Regions from separate parts of the Pseudarthrobacter sp. 902506025 genome, predicted to be linked through region 3. Evidence: riboswitches for the same ligand, from Rfam matches in the RefSeq annotation. Region 3 holds a riboswitch; each other region holds the start of a gene.

Region 1 (5,559 bases), on a different contig from region 3:
GCCGCCGGCGACATGTCCTGGCAGCACGCCCGCATCGTTGCGGACGAGACCGAAGGCCTCACCCCGGAGGGCGCGCTGAAGCTGGTGGCGCATTTCTTCGACCCGGCTGCACCCCAGCGCGCCCGCGGCGCCGCCCCCGGCGAGCTCGTCCCGTCCCGGTTCCGGGCGAAGGTGCGTGGGTGGCGGGAACGCCACCACCCGGAATCGATCGAGAAGCGCCACGCCAAAAGTGCCGCTGACCGGCGGATGGAATACACCCCCGACCGGGACGGTATGGCCTGGGTCTCCCTCTACCTGCCCGGCGACACCGCCTGTGCCATCTGGAACCGGACCACCGCCACCGCCCGCGGACTCCAAGGCCCCACCGAAGAGCGCACCCTCACCCAGCTGCGCCCCGACATCGCCGCATCGCTGCTGCTGGGGGCTGGTGTGAACCACGGAGCGCGGAACACCGCCGTCCACGCCGAGGAAGACGGTCCCGGCCCCGGCGTTCAGGGCACGCAGGGTGTCACCGGGATCGGGAAGGTCCCTGCGCCGCGGGCCGACGTCCTGGTCACCGTGCCGGTGCTCGCCCTCCTCGGAGCCACCGATGAACCCGCCGCACTGGATGGCTTCGGCCCGATCCCGGCGTCCATGGCCCGCAAACTTGTCGCCGACGGGGCGGAATCGTTCTACAGGGTCCTCATCGACCCCCGCGACGGCGCACCACTGGAAATCGGCCGCAAAAACTACCGGCTCACCGAAACCATCAAACGCTGGATCAGGATGCGCGATACCAAATGCACCTTCCCCGGCTGCACCAACCGCACCCCCGACAACGAAACCGACCACCTACAAGCGTGGCAACACGGCGGCACCACTGGAACCAGTAACTTGGCCCAACTCTGCCCCAAACACCACCGGCTCAAACACCACAGCCAATGGACACCAGACCCGGCCACCAGGAATCAACCACCCGGCTGGACCTCACCCACTGGGCGCCACTACAACGCAGAACGATCCGACCCTGAACCAACCCACTGGCCGCCGGGAATCCAGCCGCCGTGGCTTCAACGGGACGTCGCTTCCCTCTGCCCTTGCCTGGAGGCCAGCCTCGAAAACCTTCCGCAGTGGGAACCAGACGACGACAGATACGTGGACCTCGACGACCTGCCGGCTGACGATCCCCTCTGGGCCGAACTCCTCGCCACGCCATTAGTACCGTCGGGATGATGGGGCCTCGGCAGTCCAAGGTTCAGTAGTCCTTGAGTCCGGAGCACGCCGCCGCTTTCTATGCGAAGGCCTCCAGCTCGACGCCCGCGGCCTCAAGTCCTGCCCGAATTTTTGCCGCCGTCTCCACGGCGCCGGGGCTGCCGCCCTGCAGTCGCAGGGAGTCCGCCTGGACGGTGACGATGGACCCGTCGATGGCCACCACTTCGCCTTTTGTGGCCAGGCGAACGGCCCGCTCAACGATGGTGTCGACGTCGTGCAGCATGGCGTCTTGCATGGACAGCGGCACCAGGGTGCCGTCGGCGTAGTAGGCGCGGTCGGCGAAGGCCTCGGTGAATACGGGGTGGCCGGCCTCCTTGGCCTGCTTCAGCAGCTCCGACCCCGGGAAGCCCAGGATGGGAAGTCCAGGATCGTAGGCGTTCACGGCCGCCACGAGTGCGGAGGCCTGCTCAGCATCATGGATCAGGGTGTCATACAGCGCACCGTGTGGCTTCACGAAGTCCACCGAGGCACCCACGGCATGTGCGACGCCGTCGAGCGCGCCCAGCTGGTACAGCACGTCGCCAAATAGCTCATCAAAGCTCATGTCCAGCGAGCGCCGGCCAAAACCGGCCATATCGCGGTACCCAAGGTGCGCACCCACGGTGACGTCAAGTTCGTAAGCCGCCCGGCAGCTGTCCAGCATGGTGACGGGATCGCCTGCGTGGAGGCCGCACGCTACGTTGACACTGGTGGCCAGCTGGAACATCGCCGGATCCCCTCCCGCGGTCCAGGAGCCGAATGATTGGCCTACATCAGCGTTTAGATCCAAGGGTGTTGCCTTCCAGGGTCAGGTTGTCCGGCCCGGCAGCTGCGGTCAGCTCCCCGGGAATGGTGTCCGGCATGGGTCCGAACGCCTCCCTGGCGTTCTGCGCCACGGCACGGCCCATCACGAGGTTACCGGCTCCGCCGACAACCGCCCCTATGCCGAAGGGGAGGGCCCGGCCGAACAGCGCAGTGCCCTGCCGTTTGAGCAGGTTCTTCAGGAAGGCGTGCTGGATCTTCTTCCGGACACTCCCGAATCCTGGGATCGAGGACTTGGACAGCATGTTCCCCCAGACGTCGGCGGGCTTGGCGCCGCCGGCTGCCTGGCCGCTGAGCGTTCCGAGCAGGGCGGTCCCTTCCTCACCAAGCATGATGGCCATGACCATGGTGCCGGCTTTCTCGGGATTGGTGAGGCGGATGCCGTGGAGCTCTGCCAGCGACGTCGCGTAGAGGGCCGTCGCCTCCAGGAAGCCGACGGTTGCGGCTGCGGAAAGTCCCAGCGACGCCACGGTTCCAACACCAGGGACGACGGCGGTGGCACCCACCAGGGCACCCCCTCCGGTCACTGCGCGCAGGTAGTCACGCTCTGCGATGCCCGCCAACTGGGCGGCTGTGGCCCGCGGATGCTTCTTCTGGAGCCGGCGGATGTAGGCCACCACCAGGGGCCGCTGGATCTGCACTGCCTTGAGGAGCATGTTGTGGACACCGGGCTTGGGTTTGCCGTCGGCATCGAACATCGCGTTGTGGGCGGTTTCCTGTGCGATCCGTACTGCGGGATTGCTGCGCCTGGCCATGGTCACCTTCATTCAAATCGACCTGCAGCGGGTAGGCTGCCGTGCTTATCCATCCTATGTGGACAAACACTAAGCATGCTGAACTTTCCGCTCCGCGTCACGGCCCACCCCAGCGGCCGGCCTTTTTAGCTGCCGGGGCCGGCCAGGTTGTTGAACGTGTAAAGGTGGATACCTTCCACTGCTTCGCCGCGCTGCAGTTCCGCGACGATGGCCTCGGAGGAGTAGCGGCCATCTTGAAGCAGGCGCCGGCCAAGGGGGCCCCTGCGGTTCAGCAGTGTGAGGGATGGGCCTACACCGATTTTCAGCGCGGCGCGGATGAGCTGCGCCCGCGGAACGGCGCCGGGCACTCCGGCCCAGACAGGCAGGCGCACCCCTTCCCGGCGCAGGGTTTGGGCGTACCACTGGATCCGTGGGGCCGAAAGGCACAGTTGCGTCACCACTGACGATGCCAGGTGCTGCTTTTCCAGCAGGGCATCAAGCATGTGCAGTTCGCTGTGGCCCGGGTGCCCTTCGGGGTAGCCCGCCACGCCGGCCCGGATCCGTCCGCCGGAGACCTCCGCGAGGTCCTCCAGCAACGGAAGGCTGCTGTCATAGGGACCGGCCGGCTCCCCCGCGTCACCGCCGACGGCGAACACTTCGGTGATGCCGGCGTCGTGGCAGTTACGGACCACGCCGGCCAGTTGCTCACGGCTTTCGATGCTTCGTGCGGCCAGGTGCGGAACAACCTCGAAGCCAAGGTAGGCAAGCTCAATGGCCGTCCGGATGGTGGGTCCCACACCCTGGCGGGGCAGGCACGTCACCGTCAGCTGCGCCCCAGGGGGCACGGCGGCCTGGATGCGGGCGGCAATACCCTCCGAGGGAATGATCTGCATCCGGACAGGCAGTACCGTACCGTACTTGCCGGCTTGTCCTTCCGCGGGAGTCGGTGCTGCGGCTGGTGCCATGAGGGATCGAATCGTCATGAGGAACTCCAGGTTCGGCCGGCCACAGGTGGCACGGCATGGATCGGGTCCCTCCCCGCTCTGTATTGGACCTGAGAGATTCCGCAAACCCATCAGGGCCTGCTTGCACCGTCGGTGAGTGCTGCCGGAGCAGCACTGCTTTCCAGAGTCGCCTCGCCGTGACGGTACATGGGCCTGAGAGATTCCTGGGGAGGATTTGCTCCTACGGCGCCTGCCCGGTGATGGCCGGGAGAACTCTCCCGCCACAGCTCGAAAGGCTGTATTCAGTAGTGGTGCCACGGCGGCCGGCGCCTGCCCCTCCGTTTGGAGGGAGTGCGGGCGCCGGCCGCGTGGATGGGCCCGCAAACTAGCGGAGGATGACCGTCCGGTTGCCGGAGAGGACAATCCGCCCTTCAGCGTGCCAGCGAACGGCATTCGTGAGCGCCTTGCATTCGGCGTCGCGGCCAACCGTGACCAGGTCCGAGGCGGAGTACGTGTGGTCCACCTCGATGACCTGCTGCGAGATGATGGGCCCTTCGTCCAGCTCCGAGTTGACGTAGTGGGCGGTGGCACCCACCGTTTTGACGCCGCGCTCGTAGGCCTGGTGATAGGGCTTCGCACCCTTGAAGCTGGGCAGGAACGAGTGGTGGATGTTGATGGCCTTCCCGCTCAGGCGGGTGGTGGCCTCGTCGCTGAGCACCTGCATGTAGCGGGCCAGCACCACCAACTCCACGGCGTAGTCGTCCACCAGGGCCAGCAGCCGCTCCTCGGCATCGGCCTTGGTTTCCGGCGTCACGGGGATGTGGTGGAACGGAACACCGTGCCACGCCGCAAGCGGTTCCAGGTCCGGATGGTTGGACACCACGGCGGCGATCTCCACGGGCAATTCACCATTGCGGGCGCGGAACAGGAGGTCGTTGAGGCAATGCTCATACTTGGAGACCATCACCAGGATGGGCTGCTTGCGTCCGTGGCGTTCCAGCCGCCAGTCCATCTGCCACTCCTGGGCCACCTGGCCGAAACCGGCCCGGAGGCGGCCAAGGTCCAGCTCACCCCGCGAGGTGACGTGGATGCGCATGAAGAACCGCCCGCTCGCCCTGTCGCCGAACTGCTTGATGTCCACGATGTAGCATTCCTGTTCCAGCAGGTATGCCGCCACCGCCTGGACAATGCCAAGGGCATCCGGGCAGTGGAACGTCAGCACGAATTCCCGGCCCGTTTCCGGATCTGCCACTGCCTGCGGCTGCCCGGCATCAGAAGTCCCAGGTTCGGATGCGCGCAGCCCGGAAGCGCGGAGCTCCTCAGCGATCACCGGTTGACCCGCTCTTCCCCCGCTTCTGCGGCGGCACCCGTACGGACAGCCTTGCCGGCTGCGGCGTCGGTGAAGTCCTGGTCGGCCTGCAGTTCAGCCTGGAACGTAGCGAAACGGGCCTGGTGTGCGGGGCGGCGGCGGAGGACGAACCATGCGGCGCCCAGCAGGATGAACCACACCGGCGTGACCAGCAGGGCCACCAGGGTGTCCGGCTGGGTGGTGAGGGTCCAGATCACGAAGGCGAAGAAGGCGAAGACCACCCAGACCATGGCAACACCACCTGGCATCTTGAACTTCGATGCTTCATGCAGGTGCGGCCGGCGGCGGCGGAAGGCGATGTAGCTGGCCAGGATGATGGACCAGACAAAGACGAAGCAGACGGCGGAGACGGTGGTCACCATGTCAAAGGCTTTGCCCACGTCCTGGCCCGCGTACATGAGGACGACGCCGGACAGCAGCAGCACGCAGGAGAGGAACAGTGCGTTTTGGGGCACCTTGC
Region 2 (5,559 bases), on a different contig from region 3:
GATGCCCACGAAGGCGAAGACGGCGATCTGGAAGCCGGCCACGAAGCCCATGAACTCGTTCGGGAAGAATCCGCCGTGGCTCCACAGGTTGGTGAAGGTGGCAGGGCCTGCGTCGGACTGGAAACCGGTGAAGATCATGAACAGGCCAACGATGATCAGCGCGGCGATGGCAATGATCTTGATGAGTGCGAACCAGAACTCCGTCTCGCCGAACGCCTTCACCGTGGTGAGGTTCAGCAGGAGCAGGATGGCCACGGTGGCCAGGCCGGGAATCCACAGGGGCACCCCGGGCCACAGTTCACGGGAGTAGCCGGCGATGGCGATGACATCGGCGATGCCGGTGATGACCCAGCAGAACCAGTAGGTCCAGCCCGTAAAGAAGCCGGCCCACGGACCCAGCAGGTCGGCGGCAAAGTCGCTGAAGGACTTGTAGTTGAGGTTGCTGAGCAGCAGTTCACCCATGGCACGCATGACGAAGAACAGCATGAAGCCGATGATCATGTACACGAAGATCACTGATGGGCCGGCCGCCGAGATGGTCTTGCCGGAGCCCATGAACAGGCCGGTGCCGATTGCACCGCCGATGGCGATCAGTTGGATGTGGCGGTTGCTGAGCTGCCGCTCCAGGTGCGGGGCTCCGCCGCCGGGGGACGTCGGGGAATGGGTCGTCATTGAGGAACTCCATCGTTCGAGCGGCACCCGGGGTGTCGCAAAGATTGGATTTCCTCCCCGCTCTGTCTGGGACCTGAGAGTTTCCACACGCCGAAATGGGCGTGCTTGCACCGTCGGTGAGCCAGGACAGGGCCCGGCTGCTTTCCAGAGTTGCCTCACCGCGGCGGTACGTGGGCCTGAGAGTTTCCTGGGGAGGGTTTGCTCCTACGGCGCCTGCTGAACGTACCGGCAGGGCTCTCCCGCCGCAGGTCAAAAGCGTTTGCTTGGTAAATCAGTGTTCAGTTGTCGGGGGGCATCCATCCCAGGCGCGGTAATGCGCAGAATGGAGAGTGGGGCCTCCGGTGATCCCGGCCGGCGAACAGAGCGCCCAGCGTCTTTGGGCCAGTTCCGCTGTCCGGCCGGATCACGGGGTTCAGTGTGGCGTCCGTCACGAACAAAAGTCAAGCCCGGCGTTACGCCATCCACCTAACGCTCTTGAGCCCCAAGTCATGACGGACCGATTTGCCCCCCGCTTCGCTTTGCCTGTAACCTGTGAGCCGAATCACCCACATTTCAATAAGCCTTTCGAGCTGTGGCGGGAGAGTTCTCCCGGCCATCACCGGGCAGGCGCCGTAGGAGCAAATCCTCCCCAGGAATCTCTCAGGCCCATGTACCGTCACGGCGAGGCGACTCTGGAAAGCAGTGCTGCTCCGGCAGCACTCACCGACGGTGCAAGCAGGCCCTGATGGGTTTGCGGAATCTCTCAGGTCCAATACAGAGCGGGGAGGGACCCGATCCATGCCGTGCCACCCGTGGCCGGCCGAACCTGGAGTTCCTCATGACGATTCAATCCCTTCCGTCTGCCTTTGCAGACCGGCATATCGGTGCACGCCGCCAGGCTGACGTGGACACCATGCTCAAGGCCGTTGGCTACGACAGCGTTGATGGACTGGTGGACATCGCCGTTCCCAACTCAATCCGCCAGTCCAAGCCCCTTGCGCTCAAGGACGCGCTAAGCGAGGTTGAGGTCCTAGCGGAGCTGCGCAGGCTCGCCGCCAAGAACAAGACCGCCGTGCAAATGATCGGCCAGGGCTACTACGACACCATCACGCCCGCCGTCATCCGCCGGAATGTCCTGGAGGCCCCGGCCTGGTACACCGCGTACACCCCGTACCAGCCCGAGATTTCCCAGGGCCGGCTCGAGGCACTCCTGAATTTCCAGACCATGGTCCAGGACCTGGTGGGCCTGCCCATCGCCAACGCCTCGTTGCTGGATGAAGCCACCGCCGTGGCCGAGGCCGTGCTGATGATGCGCCGCGCCAACAAGAACAAGGACGCCCGCGACGGCAAGACCGTCCTGGACGCCGACGTGCTGCCGCAGACCATCGCCATCGTCAAGGGCCGCGCCGAGGCGCTGGGCTTCGAAGTTGAGGTCACCGACCTGTCCAACGGCCTGCCCGACGGCGACATCAACGGCATCGTGCTCCAGCAGCCCGGTGCCTCCGGGCGGGTCTGGGACCAGTCCGCCACTATTGCGGCGGCGAAGGAGCGCGGCGCATTGGTCACCGTGGCCGCTGACCTGCTTGCACTGACCCTGATCACTCCTCCGGGCGAGCAGGGCGCCGACATCGCCGTCGGCTCCACCCAGCGCTTCGGGGTGCCGTTGTTCTTCGGCGGCCCGCACGCCGCCTACATGGCGGTGCGCAAGGGCCTGGAGCGTTCCATGCCGGGCCGCCTGGTGGGCGTATCCAAGGATGACGCCGGCCTCCCGGCGTACCGCTTGGCGCTGCAGACCCGCGAGCAGCACATCCGCCGCGAAAAGGCGACATCCAACATCTGCACCGCGCAGGCCCTGCTGGCCATCGTCTCCTCCTTCTACGCCGTCTACCACGGCCCCGACGGACTGAAGGCCATCGCCGAGCGCGTCCACAACAACGCCCGCGCCCTCGCCACCACGCTCAAGATCGCAGGCCGGGAACTGGCCGCCGAGGCGTTCTTCGATACGGTCACGGTCTCCGTCCCGGGCAAGGCCGCCAAGGTCATCACCGCTGCCGAAGCACGCGGCATCAACCTGCGCCACATCGACGCCGACACCATCGGCGTGTCCGTGGATGAAACCACGACGCCGGAAATCCTCTCCGCGATCGCCGTCGCCTTTGGAGCCGGCCCGGTAGTGGACGCTGAGGGCTTCGACCTGCCCGCAGAGGTGCTCCGCACCTCCGAGTACATGCAGCACCCGGTGTTCAACACCCACCGGTCCGAAACCCAGTTGCTGCGCTACATCCGCAGGCTGTCGGACCGGGACCTGGCGCTGGACCGCACCATGATCCCGCTGGGCTCGTGCACCATGAAGCTGAACGCCACCGCCGAGATGGAAGCCATTTCCTGGCCGGAGTTCGCCTCCATCCACCCGTTCGCCCCGGACTCCCAGACCGAAGGCTGGCGTGAGCTGATCAGTGGCCTGGAAGCCGACCTGGCGGAAATCACCGGCTACGACCAGGTGTCCCTCCAGCCGAACGCCGGATCCCAGGGCGAGCTCGCCGGCCTGCTGGCCATCCGCGGCTACCACCGCGCCAACGGCGATACCCAGCGCAACGTCTGCCTGATCCCCGCTTCCGCCCACGGCACCAACGCCGCCTCTGCCGTCCTGGCCGGCATGAAGGTCGTCGTCGTGGCCACCGCCGCGGACGGCACGATCGACCACGAGGACCTGTACGCGAAGATCGAGGCGAACAAGGACGTCCTCTCGGCGATCATGATCACCTACCCGTCCACCCACGGCGTCTACGACGCGGACGTGACCGAGATCTGCGAGGCTGTCCATGCTGCCGGCGGCCAGGTCTACGTTGACGGTGCCAACCTGAACGCCCTGGTGGGCCTGGCCCAGCCCGGCAAGTTCGGCGGCGACGTCTCCCACCTGAACCTGCACAAGACCTTCTGCATCCCGCACGGCGGCGGCGGACCCGGCGTCGGACCTGTTGCGGCCAAGGCCCATCTGGCGCCGTTCATGCCCGGCGACGCCAACAAGGCAGCGCATGAGGAAGGCCACGGCGTGGCCATCAGTGCCTCGAACTTCGGTTCCGCCGGTGTCCTGCCGATCTCCTGGGCGTACGTGAAGCTCATGGGCGGCGAGGGCCTGACCGAGGCCACCAAGGCAGCCCTGCTCGCAGCGAACTATGTTGCCGTGCGCCTGAACGAGTACTTCCCGGTGCTGTACACCGGTGAAGGCGGGCTCGTGGCGCACGAATGCATCCTGGACCTGCGCGACCTGACTGCGAAGACGGGCGTTACCGCGGAGGATGTGGCCAAGCGCCTCATCGACTTCGGCTTCCACGCCCCCACCCTGGCCTTCCCGGTGGCAGGCACCCTGATGGTGGAGCCCACCGAGTCCGAGGACCTGGCCGAGATCGACCGCTTCATCGAAGCCATGATCACCATCCGCAAGGAAATCGACCAGGTGGCCAACGGCGACTTCGCCGTGGCGGACTCACCCCTGCGCCGCGCACCCCACACAGCGTCCGCCGTCGCGAACTCCGAATGGACCCGCCAGTACAGCCGCGAGCAGGCCGTCTTCCCCGTCCACCACCTCAAGCAGGACAAGTACTTCCCGCCGGTGGGCCGGATCGACGGCGCCGGTGGAGACCGGAACCTGATCTGCTCCTGCCCGCCGCTGTCCGAGTTCGAAAACTAAGGATCCCCCATGACTGAGAACTACACGGCTTTTTACGAAGAGCACAAGAAGCTTGGCGCCTCCTTCACCGACTTTGGTGGCTGGCAGATGCCGCTCAAATACAGCTCCGAACTGGCCGAGCACCACGCCGTCCGCAACGCTGCCGGCCTGTTCGACCTCTCCCACATGGGCGAAGTGTGGGTCACCGGACCGCAGGCCGGCGCCTTCCTGGACTACGCCCTGGTGGGCAAACTGTCCGCCATCGCGGACGGCAAGGCCAAGTACTCGCTGATCTGCAATGAAGACGGCGGCATCATCGACGACCTCATCACGTACCGTTTCGGCGATGAGAAGTACCTGGTGGTTCCCAACGCCGGCAACGCCCCCACCGTGGCGGCCGCACTCGCCGAACGCGCTGCCGCCTTCGACGTGACGGTGGAGGACGCTTCGGCGGCAACCTCGCTCGTCGCAGTCCAGGGACCCAAGGCCGAGGCCATCCTGCTCAAGCTCACGGACGAGTCCCAGCACGCCTTGGTCACCGACCTGAAGTACTACGCGTTCAACGAAGTCACCGTGGCCGGCCACGATGTCATCCTGGCCCGCACCGGCTACACCGGTGAAGACGGCTTTGAACTCTTCCTCCCGAACGAAGGCGCCGCTTCCCTGTGGGAGTCCGTGGCCCAGGCCGGAGAAGAGTTCGGCATTGTCCCCTGCGGCCTCGCATCCCGCGATTCGCTTCGCCTTGAAGCGGGCATGCCGCTGTACGGCAACGAGCTCTCGCTGGAGCGTTCGCCGTTCGACGCCGGCCTTGGCCCCGTAGTTGCCCTCAAGTCCAAGGAAGGCGACTTCGTGGGACGGGCCGCACTCGAGGCAGCCAAGGAAGCCGGCCCCAAGCGCAAACTCGTTGGCCTGAAAGGGCACGGCCGCCGTGCCGGCCGTGGCGGCTACCCCGTCCTGAAAGACGGAAACGTGGTGGGCGAGGTGACCTCGGGCCAGCCGAGCCCCACCCTTGGCTACCCCGTGGCACTGGCCTACGTCGACGTCGAGCACGCTGAGCTGGGCACCGCACTGGACGTGGACCTGCGCGGCAAGGCCGAGCCCTTCGAAGTCGTCGCACTGCCCTTTTACAAGCGTCAGAAATAGCACCGGCGCTCCCGCATTTTTGAACCCCAAACTTAAGGAAACACACCATGGCTAAAGTTGCCGCTGAACTGAAGTACTCCGCCGAACACGAATGG
Region 3 (5,559 bases):
AGCAGTGCTGCCAGCAGCAGGGAAGGCCCGCCGTCGTGGTTTCCGAAGGCCACCATGCTGTAGCCGACGGCGCTGAAGGACAGGCCGGCGGCCACTACGTACCCCGGGCGGACCTTCCGGACCAGCGGGACTACCACCAGGCCTGCCGCCACTGTGGCTGCCAGTGCCGGAAGCATGGCAATGCCCGCCGCGGACGGCGTCATCCCCTCCAGGAGTTGGAGGTGCTGGGCAAGGAAAAGGATAAATCCGTTGAAGGAAAACAGGGCCAGGATGTTGGCGCTGATGGCCATGCTGAACACCCTGTTCCGGAACAGCGACATGTCCAGCAGCGGGTATTCCAGGCGTTGCTGGCGGCGCACGAACACGATCCCCATGGCCACGCCAAAGGCGATGCTGCCCAGCCCGGCCGTGCCCGGGCCTTCGGTGGCTACTGACTTGATGCCGTACACCACGGGCACCATGACCAGCATGGAGAGCAGGACGCTTGGGATATCCACCCTGCCCGGCGCGGGATCCTTTGATTCCGGAATGAAGGCCGGCCCCAGCGCCAGCAGGGGCAGCATGAGCGGCACGGCCACCAGGAAAACGGCGCCCCACCAGAAGTGCTCCACCAGCCATCCACCCAGGATGGGGCCCAGGGCGGCGCCGCCGGAGAATCCGGCCGCCCAGATGGCCACTGCAAGCCGCCGGCGGTTGGGTTCCGGGAATATATTGCGGATCAGCGACAGGGTGGACGGCATCAGCATGGCGCCGAAGAACCCGAGCGCCGCGCGGCCGGCGATCAGCCACTCCGGGGTGGGCGCGAAGGCCGTGGCGGCGGACAGTCCGGCGAAGCCCAGGCTGCCGATGACCAGCAGCCGCCGCCGCCCAATCCGGTCGCCGAGGCTTCCCATTGACACCAGCAGCCCGGCCAGGACCAGCGGATAGGAGTCCACGATCCACAGCAGCTGCAGGCCGGTCGGTTCCAGGGCACGTGCGATGGCGGGCAGGGCAAACGTCAGGGCAGTGTTGTCCACTGCCACCAGCAGCACGGGAAACATCAGCAGCCCCAGCGCAAGCCAATCCCGCCACGGAGGCCGCGCGGCGGTGCTGTCCCTTTGGGTGGGGGCCGGGCTGATGGAAGTCGTCATGCAATAACTGTACCGTCTGGACGGTACAGTTTGAAAACGCGGGCATTCCTTCTTCCCTGCCGGTGGAGGGCATGATGGAAGGCATGCCCCGAAAGCCTGTAGCCCGTGATGCGGTCCTTGACGCCTTCGAGTCCCTGCTGATCGACGTGGGGGAGCGCGCTGCAACCCTCGATGCCGTAGCCCGGAAGGCCGGGGTGTCCAAAGGTGGCCTCCTCTATCACTTTCCCAATAAGGAAGCGCTCATCTCCGTGCTGCTTGACCGCCTGGAAGGCCTGGCCAAGGCGGACGCCGACGCGATGGCTTCCGCCAGCGAAGGTGCTGCCGCGTATTTCATCCGCTCCTCCGTCTGGGCGGATACTCCGCTTGACCGGGTCATCGTGGCTGCCACGCGGCTTGCCGAGGTGGCACATGAAGAGACCCGCCGCCGGTTCGCCGCCATCCAGCAGCGGTGGCTGGACGAGATCGCAGCAGATGTGGGGCACGGCCTGGCCAAGGCTGTCCTGTATATGGGTGACGGGTTGTACTTCAATGCCATGCTTTCGGTGGGCCCTGCGCCGGAAGGCGGAGCGGCCGCCGATGTGGAGGAACTCCTGGCTGCTTTGGAACGGCTCCGCAGGTAGTTTTCCATTTGCCGGGAGGGCTTGTGGCGTAGGACAATGGAGAGTTGTGAGGGCTGTCACCGGCCGTCATCATCAACAAATGAATAGCCTTTGATCTGCGGCGGGAGAGTTCTGCCGGAAGTACAGGCAGGCGCCGTAGGAGCAAATCCTCCCCAGGAATCTCGCAGGCCCCTGTACCGCCGCGGCGAGGCACCTCTGGAAAGCAGCAGGCAGTTGTCCGGCCTCCCTTGGGGGAAGCGAAACGGCTGTTGTGCTCACCGACGGTGCAAGCGGGTCCTGCCCAGGCAGGCAACGCGGAAACTCTCAGGTCCAATACAGAGCGGGGAGGGACCCGAATAGCTGTGGCGTACCCTTCGCCGCCTGAATAAATGGAGTTCCTTCGTGTCGGTTACCCCAGCCTCCACCACCTTCGTAGACCGCCACATTGGCGCACGCCGCCAGGACGACGTCGACGCCATGCTCAAAGCCGTTGGTTACGGCACGGTCGATTCCCTGGTGGACACCGCCGTACCCAAAGTCATCCGCCAGGAAACAGCCCTCCGCCTGCAGGATGCCCTCAGCGAAGTTGAAGTCCTTGCGGAGCTGCGCAGGCTCGCCGCCAAGAACAAGACGGCCGTGCAACTGATCGGCCAGGGCTACTACGACACCATCACCCCTGCCGTGATCCGCCGGAACATCCTCGAGGCCCCGGCCTGGTACACCGCCTACACCCCGTACCAGCCCGAGATTTCCCAGGGCCGGCTCGAGGCACTCCTGAATTTCCAGACCATGGTCCAGGACCTGGTGGGCCTGCCCATCGCCAACGCGTCCCTGCTCGATGAAGCCACCGCCGTGGCCGAGGCCGTGCTGCTGATGCGCCGCTCCAACAAGACCAAGCCTGCAGCGGACGGCAAGACTGTCCTGGACATCGACGTGCTGCCGCAGACCATCGCCATCGTCAAGGGCCGCGCCGAGGCGCTCGGCTTCGAGGTTGAGGTCGCCGACCTGTCCAACGGCCTGCCCGACGGCGACATCAACGGCATCGTGCTCCAGCAGCCCGGTGCCTCCGGCCGGGTCTGGGACCAGTCCGCCACTATTGCGGCGGCGAAGGACCGCGGCGCGCTGGTCACCGTGGCCGCTGACCTGCTGGCACTGACCCTGATCACTCCTCCGGGCGAGCAGGGCGCCGACATCGCCGTGGGCTCCACCCAGCGCTTCGGGGTGCCGTTGTTCTTCGGCGGCCCGCACGCCGCCTACATGGCTGTCCGCAAGGGCCTGGAGCGGTCGCTGCCCGGCCGCCTGGTGGGTGTGTCCAAGGACGACGCAGGGGTGCCCGCGTACCGCCTGGCGCTGCAGACCCGCGAGCAGCACATCCGCCGTGAAAAGGCCACGTCCAACATCTGCACCGCGCAGGCCCTGCTGGCCATCGTCTCCTCGATGTACGCCGTCTACCACGGCCCCGACGGGCTGAAGGCGATTGCGGAAACGACGCACGGCCACGCCCGGGTGCTGGCGGCCTCGCTGGCAGCTGCCGGTGTGGAGGTGCTGCACACGAGCTTCTTCGACACCCTTACCGTCCGCGTCCCCGGACGCGCTGCCGCGCTTGTCGCGGATGCCGAAGCGCGCGGCATCAACCTGCGTTCCATCGACGCCGATACCGTGGGCATCTCGCTCGATGAAACCACGACGGCGGCCATCGTCGCCGACGTCGCGGATGTCTTTGGGGCCTCCGTTGCCGCGGCTGAAGGCTTCGGACTGGAGGCCGCCGTCGGACGTTCCTCCGACTACCTGCAGCACCCGGTGTTCAACACGCACCGGTCCGAAACCCAGCTGCTGCGCTACATCCGGAAGCTGTCGGACCGGGACCTGGCGCTGGACCGCACCATGATCCCGCTGGGCTCGTGCACCATGAAGCTGAACGCCACCGCCGAGATGGAAGCCATCTCCTGGCCGGAATTCGCCTCCATCCACCCCTTCGCCCCGGACTCCCAGACCGAAGGCTGGCGTGAACTGATTGCCGACCTGGAGGCGGACCTGACCGCGATCACCGGGTACGACCAGGTGTCCATCCAGCCCAATGCCGGATCCCAGGGCGAGCTCGCCGGCCTGCTGGCCATCCGCGGCTACCACCACTCCCGCGGGGAAGAGCAGCGCAACGTCTGCCTGATCCCCGCCTCCGCCCACGGCACCAACGCCGCCTCCGCCGTCCTGGCCGGCATGAAGGTCGTCGTCGTTGCCACGGCCGCTGACGGCACCATCAACCACGATGACCTGACGGCCAAGATCGAAGCGAACAAGGACGTCCTGTCCTGCATCATGATCACGTACCCGTCCACCCACGGCGTCTATGACGGGGACGTCCGTGAGGTCTGCGACGCCGTGCACGCGGCGGCCGGCCAGGTCTACATCGACGGCGCCAACCTGAACGCCCTGGTGGGACTGGCCCAGCCCGGCAAGTTCGGCGGCGACGTCTCCCACCTCAACCTCCACAAGACCTTCTGCATCCCCCACGGCGGCGGCGGACCCGGCGTCGGGCCCGTGGCAGCCAAGGCACACCTGGCGCCCTTCATGCCCGGCGACGCCAACAAGGCAACGCATGAGGAAGGCCACGGGGTCGCGATCTCGGCTTCCCGCTTCGGTTCGGCCGGCGTCCTGCCGATCTCCTGGGCGTACGTGAAGCTCATGGGCGGGGAAGGGCTCACCGAGGCCACCAAGTCCGCGCTGCTGGCTGCCAATTACGTCGCAGCCCGGCTGAACGAGTACTTCCCGGTGCTCTACACCGGCGAAGGCGGCCTCGTGGCGCACGAATGCATCCTGGACCTGCGCGACCTCACCGCCAAGACCGGTGTCACGGCCGAGGATGTGGCCAAGCGCCTCATCGACTTCGGCTTCCACGCCCCCACCCTGGCCTTCCCGGTGGCAGGCACCCTGATGGTGGAGCCCACCGAGTCCGAGGACCTGGCCGAGATCGACCGCTTTATCGAAGCCATGATCACCATCCGCAAGGAAATCGACCAGGTGGCCAACGGCGACTTTGCCGTAGCGGACTCCCCGCTGCGCAACGCACCCCACACCGCGTCCGCCGTCGTGAACTCCGAATGGACCCGCCAGTACAGCCGCGAGCAGGCCGTCTTCCCCGTCCACCACCTCAAGCAGGACAAGTACTTCCCGCCGGTGGGCCGGATCGACGGCGCCGGTGGAGACCGGAACCTCATCTGCTCCTGCCCGCCGCTCGAAGAGTTCGAAAACTAAAGGACCGGCACCGTGACCGAGAAATACACCGCCCTTTACGACGAACATAAAAAGCTTGGCGCCTCCTTCACCGACTTCGGCGGCTGGCAGATGCCATTGAAGTACAGCTCCGAACTGGCTGAACACCACGCCGTCCGCAACACCGCCGGCCTGTTCGACCTCTCCCACATGGGCGAAGTCTGGGTCACCGGACCGCAGGCCGCCACTTTCCTCGACTACGCCCTGGCGGGCAAGATCTCCGCCATGGCCGTGGGCAAGGCCAAGTACTCGCTGATCTGCAACGAGGACGGCGGCATCATCGACGACCTCATCACCTACCGCCGTCCCGCCGCTGAAGACGGAACAGATGTCTTCCTTGTGGTGCCCAATGCGGGCAACGCCGCGGTGGTGGCGGCAGCCCTGCAGGAACGGGCCGCAGGGTTTGACGTGCTGGTGGAGGACGCCTCGGCCCGCACATCGCTGATCGCAGTGCAGGGCCCCAAGGCACAGGAACTCCTGTTGCGCCTGGTCCCGGCCGCACAGCACTCCCTGGTGACGGAGCTGAAGTACTACGCCGCCGTGGAGGTTCCGTTCCTGGT

What was found. A riboswitch is a leader RNA that binds a small molecule or an ion and turns the genes downstream of it on or off. The one in region 3 is predicted to bind glycine.
Region 1: another riboswitch for glycine. It lies ahead of AB0280_RS21380 (methylenetetrahydrofolate reductase); the one in region 3 lies ahead of gcvP (aminomethyl-transferring glycine dehydrogenase).
Region 2: another riboswitch for glycine. It lies ahead of gcvP (aminomethyl-transferring glycine dehydrogenase); the one in region 3 lies ahead of gcvP (aminomethyl-transferring glycine dehydrogenase).

What each region holds. Positions count from the first base shown of each region.
Region 1 covers NZ_JBFBKW010000020.1:15,701-21,259, forward strand. Annotated here, with positions in the region: gene AB0280_RS21365 (HNH endonuclease signature motif containing protein) at 1-1,212, shown strand, start outside; gene AB0280_RS21370 (LamB/YcsF family protein) at 1,271-2,020, opposite strand; gene AB0280_RS21375 (hypothetical protein) at 2,004-2,807, opposite strand; gene AB0280_RS21380 (methylenetetrahydrofolate reductase) at 2,933-3,769, opposite strand; glycine riboswitch at 3,922-4,021, opposite strand; gene purU (formyltetrahydrofolate deformylase) at 4,116-4,982, opposite strand; gene cycA (D-serine/D-alanine/glycine transporter) at 5,057-5,559, opposite strand, start outside.
Region 2 covers NZ_JBFBKW010000020.1:21,597-27,155, forward strand. Annotated here, with positions in the region: gene cycA (D-serine/D-alanine/glycine transporter) at 1-672, opposite strand, end outside; glycine riboswitch at 827-924, opposite strand; glycine riboswitch at 1,238-1,337, shown strand; gene gcvP (aminomethyl-transferring glycine dehydrogenase) at 1,490-4,342, shown strand; gene gcvT (glycine cleavage system aminomethyltransferase GcvT) at 4,352-5,464, shown strand; gene gcvH (glycine cleavage system protein GcvH) at 5,512-5,559, shown strand, end outside.
Region 3 covers NZ_JBFBKW010000012.1:117,641-123,199, reverse strand. Annotated here, with positions in the region: gene AB0280_RS18895 (MFS transporter) at 1-1,130, opposite strand, end outside; gene AB0280_RS18890 (TetR/AcrR family transcriptional regulator) at 1,214-1,750, shown strand; glycine riboswitch at 1,842-1,939, shown strand; gene gcvP (aminomethyl-transferring glycine dehydrogenase) at 2,132-4,981, shown strand; gene gcvT (glycine cleavage system aminomethyltransferase GcvT) at 4,994-5,559, shown strand, end outside.